Linked DNA regions of Ruminococcus sp. HUN007. The protein of the gene in region 2 interacts with the protein of the main gene of each other region in a pairwise test. Links are inferred from orthologs where the notes say so. Each region holds a gene or a part of one and is shown on either strand. Other genes may lie near its edges. The genes, in order: CC97_RS06905 and CC97_RS09250.

Region 1 (8,177 bases), 570 kb from region 2 along the record:
TTTAACCATATTATATTTATTTTTTTAATTTTAACAAACACATTATACGTGTTTATATATCTGTAAACTGCATTTTATATGCGCAGTTTCTGTAAACAGCAGGCCGGTTTATATGTTCCTTAAAAAAAACCCGCCTCTATATATTTTACTACATTTATGAAGTTTGTCAAGTCCTAAAATGCAAAACGCTTACAGAACGGTCATATAAGAGCTGTTTTATCCGGTGGAAAAATCCTGACAAGTTCCCTGTAATATTCGCGTGTAAGGTCAGCACTGAGTTCTCCGTGAGGCGCAATTATCTTTCTTAAGTCGGAAAGATAGAAACATATCTTAACATTTCCCGCTTCTGACGACGGCAGTTCTGAAATTGTATCCTTAAGTTCCTTCGACGTGGTACTTATGCATAGTTTTCTCCGCAGAGCTGCATTTCTGAATTCATCAGCAGTAAATACTGCGGAAACAATAATGCTTTTTCCCTTTTCCTTTTCCGAGATCTTTCCGGTTATACGGACCGTACTGTCCTTTTTTAGCTTGCCGCCGTAGTTTTTCCATACATCCGGGAAGACGACGCATTCTATCTTTCCTGTCATATCCTCAACGGTAACAAAACTCATTCTGTCGCCTTTTCTGGTCGTATGGCTTTTCTCGGATACTACTGTTCCGAAAACTGAAACTTCACTCTGATCGCTGTATTTTTTAAACGGATCTTCGGTAATTTCAGCTGTATCAGGAATACGCGAAAGCTTTACAAGATAATCGTATTCCTCAAGAGGATGTCCGGACATGAAAATCCCCGTGACCTCCTTCTCCATGGCCAGGAGTTCATTATAGGGATATTCCGGAGCGTCCGGCACAAAGACATCATTATCTGTTCCGGATCCTCCGAAAAGATCAAGCTGACCTTCAATAACAGAACTGTTTACCGCGATGATCGTATCAAGGTTTTCGAGCATCTGTCTGCGGTTGAGTCCAAGGTCGTCAAATGCACCGGCATAAATCAGGCTTTCCGTCATCTTGCGGCTGATACCGTATTTTTTAGTCCTGACTGCAAAATCACGAAGCGAACGGTAAAGACCGTTGTTTTCGCGTTCAGAAATAATATCACTGACCGCTGCCCTGCCGATATTCTTCACAGCCGAAAGACCGAAGCGAATACCTTCGGGAACTGCGGTAAAATCAACGCCGCTCCCGTTTACGGATGGTTTGATTATGTTTACACCTGAAGCACGGCATTCGTTCATGTACTCCATGAATTTCCCGCCGGCACCGTTAAGGCAGGCAGACATTACGGAGGCCATGTATTCCTTAAAGTAATGACATTTCAGATAAGCTGTCTGGTAGGCAAGATATGCGTATGCAGCTGCATGTGATTTGTTGAATGCGTATGAGGCAAATGCAGACATACGTTCAAATATTGCTTCTGCTGTTTTTTCAGGAATACCGGATGCTACAGCTCCGCGGCACGGTGTTCCGTCACTGCCGTCACTTCCATGGATAAATCTTCTTCTTTCATTTTCCATTACATCGTGCTTTTTCTTTGCCATTGCACGGCGGACCTTGTCAGCTCCGCCGTAGGTATATCCGGCAAGTCTGCGGAAGATCTCCATTACCTGCTCCTGATATACGATACAGCCGTAGGTCACCGAAAGAATATCTTCCAGTTCAGGACAGTCGTATCTGATTTCTTCAGGATGATTCTTGTTATGAAGATATACCGGGATAGACTCCATCGGTCCCGGTCTGTACAGTGCAATGGCAGCAGTAAGGTCTTCTATGCTTGACGGCTTAAGCTTCATTATCAGGGCACGCATACCGCGGCTTTCAAACTGAAACACTGCCGACGTGCTGCCTTCGGACATCATCCTGAAAACCTCTGCATCATCAGTCGGAATACGGTTCATGTCCGGTCTGCTGCCGCCGATCCTTCTAAGGCAGTTTTCGATTATTGTCAGGTTGCGCAGGCCGAGAAAATCTATTTTAAGAATACCAAGGCTTTCGAGTACCGACATCGGATACTGTGTTGTGACAACGTCATGGCTTATGCGAAGCGGAACGGAATCACTGACAGGGCCGTTTGCGAGAACGACTCCTGCTGCGTGAACTGATGTATTGCGCGGCATTCCTTCAAGTTTTTTCGCCATGTCAAGCAGACGACGTACCTCCTGATCGGTACTGTAAAGCCTTTTAAGCTTTTCTTCCTTTTCCAGAGCCTTTGCAATAGTCATGTTGAGTTCCGGAGAGATGAGCTTTGCAGTGGCGTCACATACTCCGTAGGATATTCCCATTGCTCTGCCGGCATCACGGACCGCACTTCTTGCAAGAAGCGTGTCGAACGTTATTATCTGTGCCACACGGTCCCTGCCGTACTTTGAAGCCACATAATCGATGACTTCGCCCCTTCTGTCAACGCAGAAGTCAATGTCGAAGTCCGGCATGCTTACTCGTTCAGGATTAAGAAAACGTTCAAAGATCAGGTTGTAGCGTATAGGATCAACTGCAGTAATACCTATGCAGTATGCACACAGGCTTCCGGCACCTGATCCTCTGCCCGGACCGACAGGTATTCCGTTTCTTCGGGCATAGTCGATAAAATCCCATACGATCAGATAATAATCGACATACCCCATTCCGGAAATAACGCTTATCTCGTACTCCATTCGTTCGGTTATTTCCTTTGAAGGATTTTCACCGTATTTTTCATGAAGGCCTTTTTCGCAGAGTTCCTTAAAGAAGACAGTTCTGTCTCTGCCGTCATCCATAGGATACTCCGGAAGACTCGCCAGACCGAATTCTATTTCTACATTGCATCTGTCTGCTATTTCGGACGTTACACTCACAGCCTCCGGCATATTTTTAAAGAGTTTCATCATTTCATCTTCGCTTTTCATGTAAAACTCATCTGTCGGAAATTCCATGGAAGGATCATCAACTGTGCTGCCGGTCTGGATGCACAGCATGACTTTCTGCATTTGGGCATCTTCCTTTGAAATATAATGAACGTCATTGGTAGCCGCGAGCGGTATTCCTGTTTCTGATGACAGCCTTGCAAGTAGAGGAGTTATCTTTTTCTGCTCAGGTATTCCGTGGTCCTGAACTTCCAGAAAATAATTATCCTTACCGAAAATGTCTCTGTACTTAAGTGCAGTCTTCTTTGCCGCTTCATAGTTTCCGTCTGTAAGTTCCGAAGCGACTTCTCCTGCCAGACACGCAGACAGGCAGATAAGACCTTCATGATATTTTTCAAGAAGGTCTGTATCCACCCTGGGTTTGTTGTAAAAACCAGTGATAAAGCTTTCGGAAACAAGCTTTATCAGGTTGTGGTAACCTGTATTGTTTTCGCAGAGAAGTACAAGATGATAGGGCTTTGAGTCGATGTTATGCACCTTGTCAAACCTTGTTCTCGGAGCCACATACACTTCACAGCCGATCACCGGTTTGATCCCGGCTTTTTTCGCTTCTGTGTAAAAATCAACTGTACCGTACATTACTCCGTGATCTGTAACGGCAACAGCCTTCTGACCGAGTTCTGCAGCACGCTTTACCAGTTCACTGATCCGGCACGCTCCGTCAAGAAGGCTGTACATACTGTGAAGATGAAGATGAACGAAATTACTCATTGTTCTCTTTCCTTATCTGGTCGGCTATCTGTTTTATGCGCTTCAGCCGATGGTTCACTCCTGATCTTCCGATAGGAGGATCGAGGATCTCGCCGAGATCGTTGAGACTGAATTCAGGATTTTCAAGTCTTGCCTCTGCGATCTCGCGAAGAGTGTCCGGCAGATTTTCAAGTCCCATCCTGCTTTCGATGAGCCTGATATCCTGAAGCTGACTGACTGAAGCAGCACTTGTTTTATTAAGATTGGCCATGTCACAGTTGCGGACACGGTTCACCCTGTTTCGCATATCCTTGAGGATCTTGATATTCATTATTTCGAGAGTGGAGTTCTGCGCACCCATAAAAGTGAGTATCTCCTCAATGTTCTCGCTTTCCTTGATGTACAGGATGTAATTGTTCTTGCGTGTAACCGTTTTTGCTTTCAGATCGAAGGAGTTAAGCAGAATATTCAGGTCTTCGCAAAGATTTCCGGTACCTATCACAAACTCAAGATGATATCCGTTTTCAGGATTATTGACACTTCCGCAGCTTAAAAATACTCCGGCAAGAAAATTTGCCATGCTGTTGTTATCGATATTCTTCAGATCGATTTCGCGGGCCTCCGGATCGATCCTGAACCTGTCAGTTATGACCTTTACGTTTTCACGTCCTGTAACAGTAAAAGAATACAAGGATGTGCCGTTTTTCCGTTCGGTCACATCCTCATTAATTTTAACTGTGTTTTTAAATATCTCAGCAAAGAGCGCCGAAAAGGTCTCTGCAACAAGCTGATTCTCTGACTGAAAACATATTTCGTCGCGTGTGATCCTGTTGCAGAAAAGGATCAGGCCGTAGAGGCAGGCGAATTTTTTATCCTTGTCTGTAACTGCAGAAATGATCTCTGCTTTTACTTCATTTGAAAATGACAAAGCAATTCTCCTCTGTATATACGAAAAACTGCTGATACATATCAAAGTCTTTGCTTACAAATAAAAATATCAGCGTTTTCCTTATGATTTTGTTATATCCCTGTGGGTTTTAAGAACGTCGTAGCCTGCTTCTTCAAGGAAACCTGCCATAAGTTCGGTAAACGTAACTGAACGGTGCTTTCCGCCGGTACATCCGAAGGCAATGACAAGCTGACTCTTTCCTTCACTTATATACATCGGAACAAGGAAAGCGATAAGATCCTCGAGTTTTTTCAGCAGTTCACGAGACTGTTCAAATCCCATAACGTAGTCTCTTACCTCTTCATCGCGTCCGGTAAGATGTTTGAGTTCCGGTATGTAAAACGGATTCGGCAGACAGCGGACATCGAACACAAGATCAGCCTCTGCTGATGAACCGTATTTAAAGCCGAATGACATTACCTTGATAAGTATTGAGTCACTTGATTTTTTCAGGAAAAGATCAACGATCGATTCCTTAAGCTGCGAGCTCTTCAGATAGGAAGTATCGATGTAATAGTCGGCAACCTCACGAAGGCAGTCAAGTTTTGTCCTTTCATATGCAACTGCCTTTTCAAGACTTCCGTCAAAATCATTCCCGAGGGGATGCTTTCTTCTCGTTTCCTTGTAGCGTTTGATTATAACGTCATTGCTTGATTCAAGATAGAGCACCTTTACATCAAAATGTTCTTCCTTCATCTCTTCGATCGAACGGATAACTTCCTTTGAGAACATTTCACCGGAACGGATGTCCACGGCAAGAGCGACCTTGTTCATTTTACCGTCACGGCAGATCTCGACGAACTTCGAGATAAGCTGAGGCGGCAGATTATCGATACAGTAGAAACCTATGTCCTCAAGCACATTCATCGCACAGGATTTTCCCGATCCGGAAAGCCCTGTAACTATCACAAACTGCATTTAAGAATATGCCTCCTATTTGAGTATCTCAGGCTCGAGTTCAAGTTCGTAGCCGGTATCTGCTTTAACTTTTTCCCGTACATGTTCAACAAGGCTCATAAGATCTTCATAAGTTGCATTGCCCTTGTTGATAACGAACCCGCTGTGTTTTTCGCTGACCTGAGCATCACCGACAGAAAATCCCTTAAGTCCGCACTGTTCGATAAGAGCAGCTGCAAAGACATTGTTCTCCGGTCGCTTGAATGTGCTTCCGGCACTCGGGAAATTAAGCGGCTGTTTATCACGGCGCTTCGTAATGAGTTCATCCATTTTCTTTTCTATTTCACTGACGGATCCCCTGCGGAGTCTGACTCTTACTCTGAGGATGATCCTTCCGGAATTCATAAATGCACTGTGACGGTATGAAAGATCCATACATTCTGATGAAATGGTTCTTATTTCACCGTCGGTGTCAAGATAATCAGCTGAGATCACCACGTCAGACATCTCACCGCCGTATGCGCCTGCATTCATGTAGAGGGCGCCTCCCACGGTGCCCGGAATTCCGTACGCAAATTCAAGACCTGTATAGCCTTCATTTCTTGCTGTTATACAGAGACGTGAAAGCATGAGTCCTGATTCGCACTCAATTACTCCGTCCTTTATGTAGTTTATCGCGGAAAAATCATTTCCTATAATGATAACAGCACCGTCAAAGAATTTGTCTTCAGCTATCACATTGCTTCCGTTTCCGAGAACAGCGTATTTCACACTGTTTTCACGGCAGTAGGAAACAACTGATGCAAGTGACTCCTCACTGTTTATAAACACAGCGATACGGCATTTTCCGCCTATTCTGAAAGTGGTATGCTCCTTAAGGGATTCATCAGTGCTGTATCTGCATCCGAAACTGTCACATAATGAGATCAGTTCGTTTAAATATGACATTTATTTCACTCCAGTACTCTAATTATGTCTTTTCCGCTCTGCTCCATACCGAGTCGTTCAAGAAGCTCGTGTGTAGCATTGTAACCCATTTTCTTCTGTCTTGCATTCATGGCAGCGACCTCGAGTATTACCGCAAGGTTACGGCCCGGCTTGACCGGGATAGTAACTGCCGGAATATTTACACCGAGAATTGAAATGTACTCGTTGTCGATACCGAGTCTGTCGTAGAGTTTTTCCTTGTCCCAGATCTCAAGTTCAACAATAAGGTCAATTTTTTCCGAAACCTTGACTGCACCGACACCGAAAAGTGTTCTTGCATTGATTATGCCGATTCCGCGGAGTTCAAGAAAATGGCGGATGTTGTCAGGAGAAGTTCCGACGAGACTGATGTTTGAAACTTTTCTGATTTCAACGGAATCGTCAGCAACGAGTCTGTGTCCGCGCTTTACAAGTTCGATAGCAGTTTCACTCTTTCCGACACCGCTTTCGCCGAGAATAAGAACACCTTCGCCGTAGATCTCGACAAGAACACCGTGTCTTGTGATCCTCGGAGCGAGTTTAAGGTTCAGGAAGGCGATAAGCGCAGCCATAAAACTTGACGTACTGTCCTTTGATCTGAGAACAGGTATTTTTTCCTCTTCTGCAAGAGAAACGAATTCAGGGAAAATGCTAAGATCAAGATCACGGGTAATTACCAGTGCAGGGATCTTGGTCTTGAACAGAGTGTGAATGATCTCGGTACGGTTTTCCTCGCCTATGGTCGAAAGATATGCGAATTCAGTTTTTCCGAGTATCTGTATACGTTCAGGATTGAAGTATTCGTAGAAATTCATGAGCTGAAGACCTGGTCTGTTTACTTCGTTTTCTGAAATAAGAACCTCCTCAGCCGGTTTTGGAAGATAAACTGTTTCGAGTTTAAGTTCATCTATTATCTGCTGCAGTGTTACTGTAAATTTATTTGCCTCCGTATTCGGCGTTGTATGTGACATTGACACGCACCCCTTTTTCCTGATTAAACGGACTTGAATTATTCCGGTCGAATAAAAATAATATCAGTTTTATTATACATTAAAACGGGCATTTTTTCAAGTCCTAACATAAAATGAACGAGTTTATACGTCATGATGTTATTCAACACAGTTTTTCACATACTGTTGAATTTTTTTATGAGTATTATCACAATAAAGAAATATTTCAAAAAAGGTGTTGACAAAGTTATCGACTGGTGGTATAATAAATATCGTTGTCACGGGCGATACGAAACGTCCTTAACACGATGAGGTATTAGCTCAGTTGGCAGAGCATTTGACTTTTAATCAAAGGGTCTGGGGTTCGAATCCCCAATACCTCACTTGATTTGAATTAATCAAATCCCACATGCGTCTGTAGCTCAGCTGGATAGAGTGACTGGCTACGAACCAGTAGGTCGGGGGTTCGAGCCCCTTCAGGCGCACCAGAGAGCACTTCTTTTGAAGTGCTCTTTTTTGTTATGTTCTTTATTTTTTTTAGGATCTTTAATGTAATAAATACAGGATCAGCCTGACCTGCGTATTAACTTATGCAGGTCAGGCTGATTTTTCGTATTTCCATAAGGAAACGCTGATTTATAAATAAATCAGCGTGGGGCTCGGGGCGAAGCCCCGCAAATCCCACCTCCGGAAATCCGGCGAATCCGGATTTCCGATATAATCAGTGTTTCCTTAACATTCTTTGTTTTGATCCATCAGTTCTGCAGATTGTTTACTGTTATTTTCACGCTGAAAATATTCTGTTTAGTTATTTCTGCA
Region 2 (7,136 bases):
TTTCCTTTTCGATCCTGTCTGCAGAACCCATTGAGATGTGAACTACGTCTGTGTAGAGCACCTTTCCGGTATGGTCAACAACTGCCACCTTGCATCCCGTTCTGAAACCAGGGTCAAGTCCGAGTGTGACTGTGTTCTTGATCGGCGGCTGGAGAAGGAGCTGTCTTAAGTTTTCGGCAAATACCTTGATAGCCTGCTCCTGCGCATTTTCCGAAAGGACTGATCTTATTTCACGTTCGATTGACGGGAAAATAAGTCTCTTGTAACTGTCATCGGCAGCTGCTTCAACTATTGAAGCGGAAGCACTCTGGTTCTTTACATACCTGTTTGCGCACATTGCAGCAGGTGTGTCATCCGGTGCTGTTATGCTCACCTTAAGGAAATCTTCCTTTTCACCGCGGTCAAGTGCAAGTATTCTGTGGTTTGCAGTCTTTGCAACAGGTTCTGAGAAATCGTAGTAGTTTTCGTATACGCTTTCAGCATTTTCGTCAGCTGCCTTTGAAACTATGATACCGTTCTTAAGAAAATATGCACGGAGCGTCTTTCTGAGTTCAGCATCGTCTGAAATGTTTTCAGCAATGATATCTGAAGCACCTGCAAGTGCATCTTCGGCAGTTTCAACGCCCTTTTCGGCGTCAACGTATTTTGCAGCCTCGGCATTCGGGTCGGCGCCCTTGTTCTGAGCCATGATAAACTCAGCCAGAGGTTCCAGTCCCTTTTCCTTCGCAATGCCGGCTCTTGTTTTTCTCTTCGGCTTGTACGGACGGTAAAGGTCCTCGGCTTCAACGAGAGTACGCGCATTGCTGATGGTCTGACGGAGTTCGTCAGTAAGCTTGCCCTGCTCGTCGATAAGTCCGATTATCTCTTCCTTTCTCTTTTCAAGATTGCGCAGATAAGTCATGCGGTCGAAGATCTCACGAAGTATCTGGTCATCAAGTGAACCGGTAGCTTCCTTTCTGTATCGTGCAACGAACGGGATAGTTTTTCCGTCATCGAAAAGTGCAATAGTGTTGTCGATCTGTTCCCGGCGGAGCTTGAATTCCTCCGCAAGCACCTGGTTTATATCCATTGTATTTCCTCCTGTATTTCCTTGTTTATTTTAAGCCTCTCCGGAAATGTCATTTATCCCGGTCGTTTACTGCAGTGTTTCCGAAAGTTCAGCCCACTCATCAAACAGCTCATTCGAGAGTTCCTTGATCTCATTTATCCTCATGCATTTTTCATTCATCAGGTTATAATCGGCAAGAACTTTTTCATCTGTGAGTTCGGATTCAAGAGTTTCCTGCTCTTTCTGAAGTTCTTCCATCTGTTTTTCAATGTCACGTATGCGCTGTCTGTTCTTCGCGTCGATGTTACGCTGTTCCTTGGTTTTGAATGCCTTTTCCTTTTTCTCGGCATACTCTTTTCTCAGCTGCTCCTGTTTTGCAGCAGTGACAGCTTCGGCAGCAGCCTGTTCACGTGCATTCTTTGCTTTCATGTAGTCGTCGAAACCGCCGGCATAACTTTCAGTGCCGTTTGCGGTGATCTCGAGAATACGTGTGGATATCCTGTTTAAAAGATAACGGTCGTGGGAGACATATATAATGGTTCCCTCAAATCTTTCAAGAGCATCTTCAAGGACTTCCTTGGTCTGAAGGTCGAGATGGTTGGTCGGTTCGTCGAGGATAAGCACATTTCCGTGTTCCATCATCATGATGGCAAAGCAGAGCTTGCACCTCTCGCCGCCGCTTACAACGCCTGCCTGCTTGAAGACATTTTCGCCGACAAGTCTTACCCTGCCGAGAAGATTACGCACTTCAAGGTCGGAAAGAAGCGGATAGCGGCTGTGTATCTCCTCGAAGACAGTGTTCATTCTGTTTATGTTAGCTGCTTCCTGATCGAAGTAGGATATCTTTACATTTGCCGCCCATATCACCTTGCCTTTGTGGGGAAGCTTTTCCTGAATGACTTTCAGAAGCGAGGACTTTCCTATTCCGTTGTCACCTATGACGGCGAGTTTTTCACCGCGTCTTACTTCAAATGAAAGACCGTCGACCAGAGTCCTGCGGTCATCGCCGAAGCCTACTGAAACGTCGATATCCTTTACCTTTAGGACCTCCTGCGGCGGATCCATCGCAAAAGTAAATTCGAGCTTTGCTGCCTTGTGATAAGTGTTCGGCTTTTCTATTCGTTCCATCTTGTCAAGGGCTTTGACTCTGCTCTTGGCACTCTTCGAAGTTGAAGCACGTGCCATATTTCTGGCAACATAGTCCTCCATCTTCGCTATTTCCTTCTGCTGGAGCTCGTACTCCTTCTGCTGACGGGTAACAGCCTCAGCCTTGAGTTTTGTGAAATTCGTGTAATTGCCCTTGTATCTTGTAAGCACGGTGTTTTCAATCTCACAGATGGATGTTACGGTCTTGTCAAGGAAGTAACGGTCATGGGATACGATAAGCAGTGCACCCTTATAGTCCTTCAGGTAATCTTCAAGCCACATTACCGTTCTGAAATCAAGATGGTTCGTCGGCTCGTCGAGGATGAGAATATTCGGATTTTCCAGAAGGAGCTTTGCAATCGCCAGTCTTGTCTTTTCACCGCCTGAGAAGCTGGAGATCACTCTGTCAAAAAGGTCCTCGGTAAATCCCATACCGTTGAGGATGGTTTTTATTTTTACCTTTATATTGTATCCGTCATTTGCCTCATAGTAGGATGACTTCTGTGCGTACTCCCCTGAAAGCTTTTCATAGTCCACCGGATTTTCAGCCATGAGCTTTTCAAGTTCCTTCATGCGGTCGGAAACTGCGTAAAGTTCAGAAAATACACCTTTCATTTCTTCAATGACAGTGTTTTCATTGTCGAGAGCACCCATCTGTTCGAGGTAGCCTATGTTCGTCTTCGAAGCAAAAGAAATGATCCCGTCTTCTTCGGTAAATCTGTCCGGATCTTCCTTTCCGGTTATAAGGCGCAGAAGAGTAGTCTTGCCGCATCCGTTTACGCCGATAAGTCCTATGCGGTCATTTTCATCTATTGTAAGGTTTATGTCCTTAAGTATCTGATTTCCGTTGTAAAACTTATTTACATTTGTCATGCTTAAAAGCATCTGTTTACCACCATTTCTGTTCATTTAAACGAGTCTGATCAAGTATTAATTATACCACAGAAATGCTTAAATGTCCACAGATTTTTACAATGGTACAGGAGCCGCTGTCTGCACAGCAGATGATGAAAGCAAAAGTACCGGCTCACTGAAAGCCACGTTCAGGCCTTCGGTGAGCCGGTACAAAACCGCTGTTTTAGTATATTTTATGTGAGATCCGACTGATCACCGGACTTCATCTGCTTTTTTCTTTCGTACATTCTTTTATCGGCAAGCTGTTCGGCTGATTCCGGATCACTGTCATCAGGATCATATTCCGCCATACCGTATGCTATACGCAGCGGAACAGGTGCATTGCCGGACGTATTGAATTTCTGCTGTTTCCTGATCAGCCGGATCAAACCGGCATTTTCTTTCTTATGTCGTTCAGACGTTCAAGTGCATTTATCAGTGTCTCGTTTTTCTTTGCGTAGTGGAGTCTGATGTATCTGTTTTCGGGTTCCTTAAAGAAACTTGAACCCGGTACCGCTCCTACACCTACATACTCGGCGAGCTTTTCGCAGAAATCAAGGTCACTTTCGTAGCCGAATTCTGAAATGTCAAGGAGAATGTAGTAAGCACCTTCCGGAACGGTATGGCTGATACCGATGTCATCGAGCCCCTTAAGGAAAAGGTTACGTTTTTCAGTGTACTTGTCTTCGAGCCATTTATAGTAGTCATCACCGAATCGAAGTCCTGTTACCGCAGCTTCCTGAAGCGGTGCGGCTGCTCCTACTGTAAGGAAGTCGTGAACTTTCTTTACTCTGTCGATGATATGCGCAGGAGCTATTACATAGCCGAGTCTCCAGCCGGTTATCGAATATGTCTTCGAAAGTGACGAGCATGATATGGTTCTTTCCCACATACCCGGAAGGCTGGCAAAATATACGTGCTTATGCGGTGCGTAAACGATGTGTTCGTACACTTCATCTGTAATTACGAATGTATCATATTTCTCTGCAAGATCAGCTATGATCTTCAGCTCGTCGTAAGTAAACACCTTGCCGCACGGATTTGACGGATTGCAGAGTATGAGAGCTTTCGGGTGCTGTCTGAATGCATCTTCAAGCACCTCAGGATCGAAACTGAAAGCCGGCGGAACGAGCGGAACATAGATAGGTTCAGCTCCGGAAAGAATGGTGTCAGCGCCGTAGTTTTCGTAGAAAGGAGAGAAAACTATTACCCTGTCGCCAGGATCGGTAACACTCATCATTGCGGCCATCATGGCTTCTGTGCTTCCGCAGGTGACAACTATCTCACCGTTCGGGTCTATTGTTCTGCCCATGAAACGTGTCTGTTTTTCAGCGAGCGCCTCACGGAAATTCTGAGCTCCCCATGTGATCGAGTACTGGTGAAAGTCTTCCTTTGTGACCTCTGCAAGGCGGTCAAGTATAGCCTTCGGCGGTTCAAAATCCGGGAAACCCTGTGAAAGATTCACCGCACCGTATTTATTCGAGACTCTTGTCATACGTCTGATGACAGAATCGGTAAAACCAACTGTTCTTTTTGAAAGTTCTGGCATAAAAACCTCCGTCTATAAATATGGTGTATCGGAATGATCCGGTACACCAGTTATCTTTTTTACGTAATGCTTATCTGTATGCAGGGAGCAGACGTAACCTGTCTGATCCGCAGTGCATTATGAAATCAGTGCGGGGACCGGAACAAAGTCCGCATCCCCCGTCAATCACTGATATTTATTATACTGAAATCAGATATTGTAGTCAAGGTTTCTTTCGTCGATAATTCTCTTTGACTTGTGTTCTGAACGAGTGTTGAGTCCGCCGTCCGGATGAACGACTACCTTTGCAGGCTTAACACCGATACGTGCCTTGAGTGCTGCACTTACCTGTTCTGCAACTTCTTCATCGCTCTTTGCGTTGTCAGCATTCTTTTCGATTTCAACAGCATACTTGTTTGTGAAGTCCTTCTCGAAGATACGAATGAGATATTCACCTGTGATGCCGCTCTGTTCACGGATAACAGCCTCAATATCGCTCGGGAACACATTAACGGCTGAAACTATGAACATGTCGTCCTTTCTGCCGAGGATGCTGATTCTTCCGTGAGTACGTCCGCAGCGGCACTTTGTTGTATCTATGCGGCCGATGTCGCCTGTCTTGAAACGGATAAGAGGACGTGCATGCTTGCGGAGTGTTGTGAATACAAGCTCACCTGTCTGACCAGGTTCAAGTACTTCACCTGTGTGAATGTCAACTGTTTCAACGAGAATGTGGTTTTCTGCAATGTGAAGACCGTCGTGGTATTCGCACTGTGCTGCGCAGGCACCGAAAATATCTGAAAGTCCGTAGAAGTCGAATACTTCAGCTCCCCAGATCTCCTCGATAGCCTTTCTTGTTGCGTCGATCGATCCGCCGAGCTCACCTGCAACGATGATCTTCTTTATGTTAAAGTCCTTCTTCGGATCATATCCTGCCTTGAGTGCCTTTTCACCGAGCTGCCATGCATATGATGGAGATGTCCAGATTATTGTAGGCTTGTATGTCTTGAGTATGAAGAGGAGTCTTTCACTTGGAAGTGTACCACCCCAGATACATAAAGCACCGAGATTCTGTGCGCCGATTACGTCAGGACCGCCAACGTAGAGTGAGAAGTTGAGGGCGTGAACATAACGGTCATTTGGTCTCATACCGATCTGCCAGAACCAGCGGCTTTCTGTGTCCTGGAATTCATCGAAGTCCTTCTTTGTAAACGGGCTCATTGTCGGTACGCCTGTTGAACCTGATGAAGTTGAAATGAATACTACATCATCTTCCGGAACAGCAGCAAGTTCACCGAGGAATGAACCAACGCCCTGTGTGTCACGCTGTGTTTTCTTGTTGATGAACGGGAACTTCTGAATGTCCTTAAGTGTCTTTATATCTTCAGGCTTAACCCCGGCTTCATCGAATGAACGCTTGTAGTAAGGCGCATTGTCGTAAGCGAATTTTACGATCTCCTTAAGGTCTTCAAGCTGTCTTTTTTCAAGTTCTTCACGAGGGAGTGTTTCAAGTTCCTCATTCCAGAATTTATTGTTTATATCTCTGCTCATTTTTTATTCCTCCGTTTTTTTATTTATCTGAGTAATTATATCTGTTTGGTATGTTTTTATTATACACCCGTCTGCCCTGCTTGTCCAATACGCCATTCTTATTGTCAGTTATAAATTATGGCTATAGCGTTTATAAAAGAATAAGCCAGCTTTGTGTTTCTGATTTCACGACATAAAAATGTGCGACTGCGCCCATTTATGCCTTGGCTCACTTACCTAAAACAATAAATGAAATGAACTGATCCTTTTCATTTAAAAAGAATAATTCAAAACTTCAATGGTATCAACTGTATAAAAAACACAGGTGCTTTTTATCGTACGAAAACACCATCATGTTAAAGAAACGCCTTACGGCGTACTATCATAAAGCAAGCCGTATGTACGATTTTATTCATACATACGGCTTGCTAATATTTTAAATCTTAAAATCTATTATCAGTTATAGCCAGCGCCTCAACGATTCACTGCATTTATTATTTAATTCAACACTTTATCTTTAATAAGTATTAAATCAAGAATATTTATAATATTATCATCATTTAAATCTGCCAGTTTAATGTTCTTTATTTCAGAACCACTTTTTCCGTTCATATACTGTATAAGTTTTAATACGTCTAAACTGTCAATTGTACCATTCTCAATAATATCTCCTTTGATACCATCTACACCACCTGTAGAATTCAAAACCACAACATTACAGAAAATGTCAACGCCTTCAATACTAGCTCTTATAATTGCACGTCCTGACTTTACAGTAGTTACATTTCCATTATTATCAACTGATGCTATTTTATCATCTGAAGAACTCCATTTAATCCTAGTATTCTCTATCAAAGAATCATCTTCGGATGAATATACTTTTAGTTCTGCCTTTCTTTTCTCCCTTAATTCCAATTCAGTTTTGCTAAAATAAAAATTGTAAACAACTGAAATAACGCATGATTCTGTTTTTCCGTCACAATCTACTGT

The links.
Region 1: the proteins of CC97_RS09250 (region 2) and CC97_RS06905 interact in binary tests that used the Escherichia coli proteins (3 or more experiments, as listed by UniProt). The link is inferred for Ruminococcus sp. HUN007 from one-to-one orthologs.

The regions. Positions count from the first base shown.
Region 1 is NZ_JOOA01000002.1:616,233-624,409, forward strand. What follows is about bases 1-4,017. They hold CC97_RS06905 (DNA polymerase III subunit alpha), read right to left. Parts: upstream 3,618-4,017; coding sequence 201-3,617; downstream 1-200. Other genes in these bases: whiA (DNA-binding protein WhiA), read right to left, coding at 3,610-4,017. Outside these bases: more of whiA, read right to left, coding at 4,018-4,524; RNase adapter RapZ, read right to left, coding at 4,606-5,463; murB (UDP-N-acetylmuramate dehydrogenase), read right to left, coding at 5,479-6,390; hprK (HPr(Ser) kinase/phosphatase), read right to left, coding at 6,396-7,379; CC97_RS06940 (HAMP domain-containing sensor histidine kinase), read right to left, coding at 8,114-8,177. UniProt on the Escherichia coli protein: DNA polymerase III is a complex, multichain enzyme responsible for most of the replicative synthesis in bacteria. This DNA polymerase also exhibits 3' to 5' exonuclease activity. The alpha chain is the DNA polymerase catalytic subunit.
Region 2 is NZ_JOOA01000002.1:1,188,026-1,195,161, forward strand. The notes cover bases 2,556-5,531. They hold CC97_RS09250 (pyridoxal phosphate-dependent aminotransferase), read right to left. Parts: upstream 4,638-5,531; coding sequence 3,474-4,637; downstream 2,556-3,473. Other genes in these bases: CC97_RS09240 (ABC-F family ATP-binding cassette domain-containing protein), read right to left, coding at 2,556-3,103; CC97_RS09245 (diguanylate cyclase), read right to left, coding at 3,283-3,477; CC97_RS09255 (AMP-binding protein), read right to left, coding at 4,827-5,531. Outside these bases: CC97_RS09235 (Tex family protein), read right to left, coding at 1-1,069; more of CC97_RS09240, read right to left, coding at 1,136-2,555; more of CC97_RS09255, read right to left, coding at 5,532-6,167; CC97_RS09260 (Ig-like domain-containing protein), read right to left, coding at 6,645-7,136. UniProt on the Escherichia coli protein: Shows aminotransferase activity with methionine and histidine as substrates, and to a lesser extent also with phenylalanine.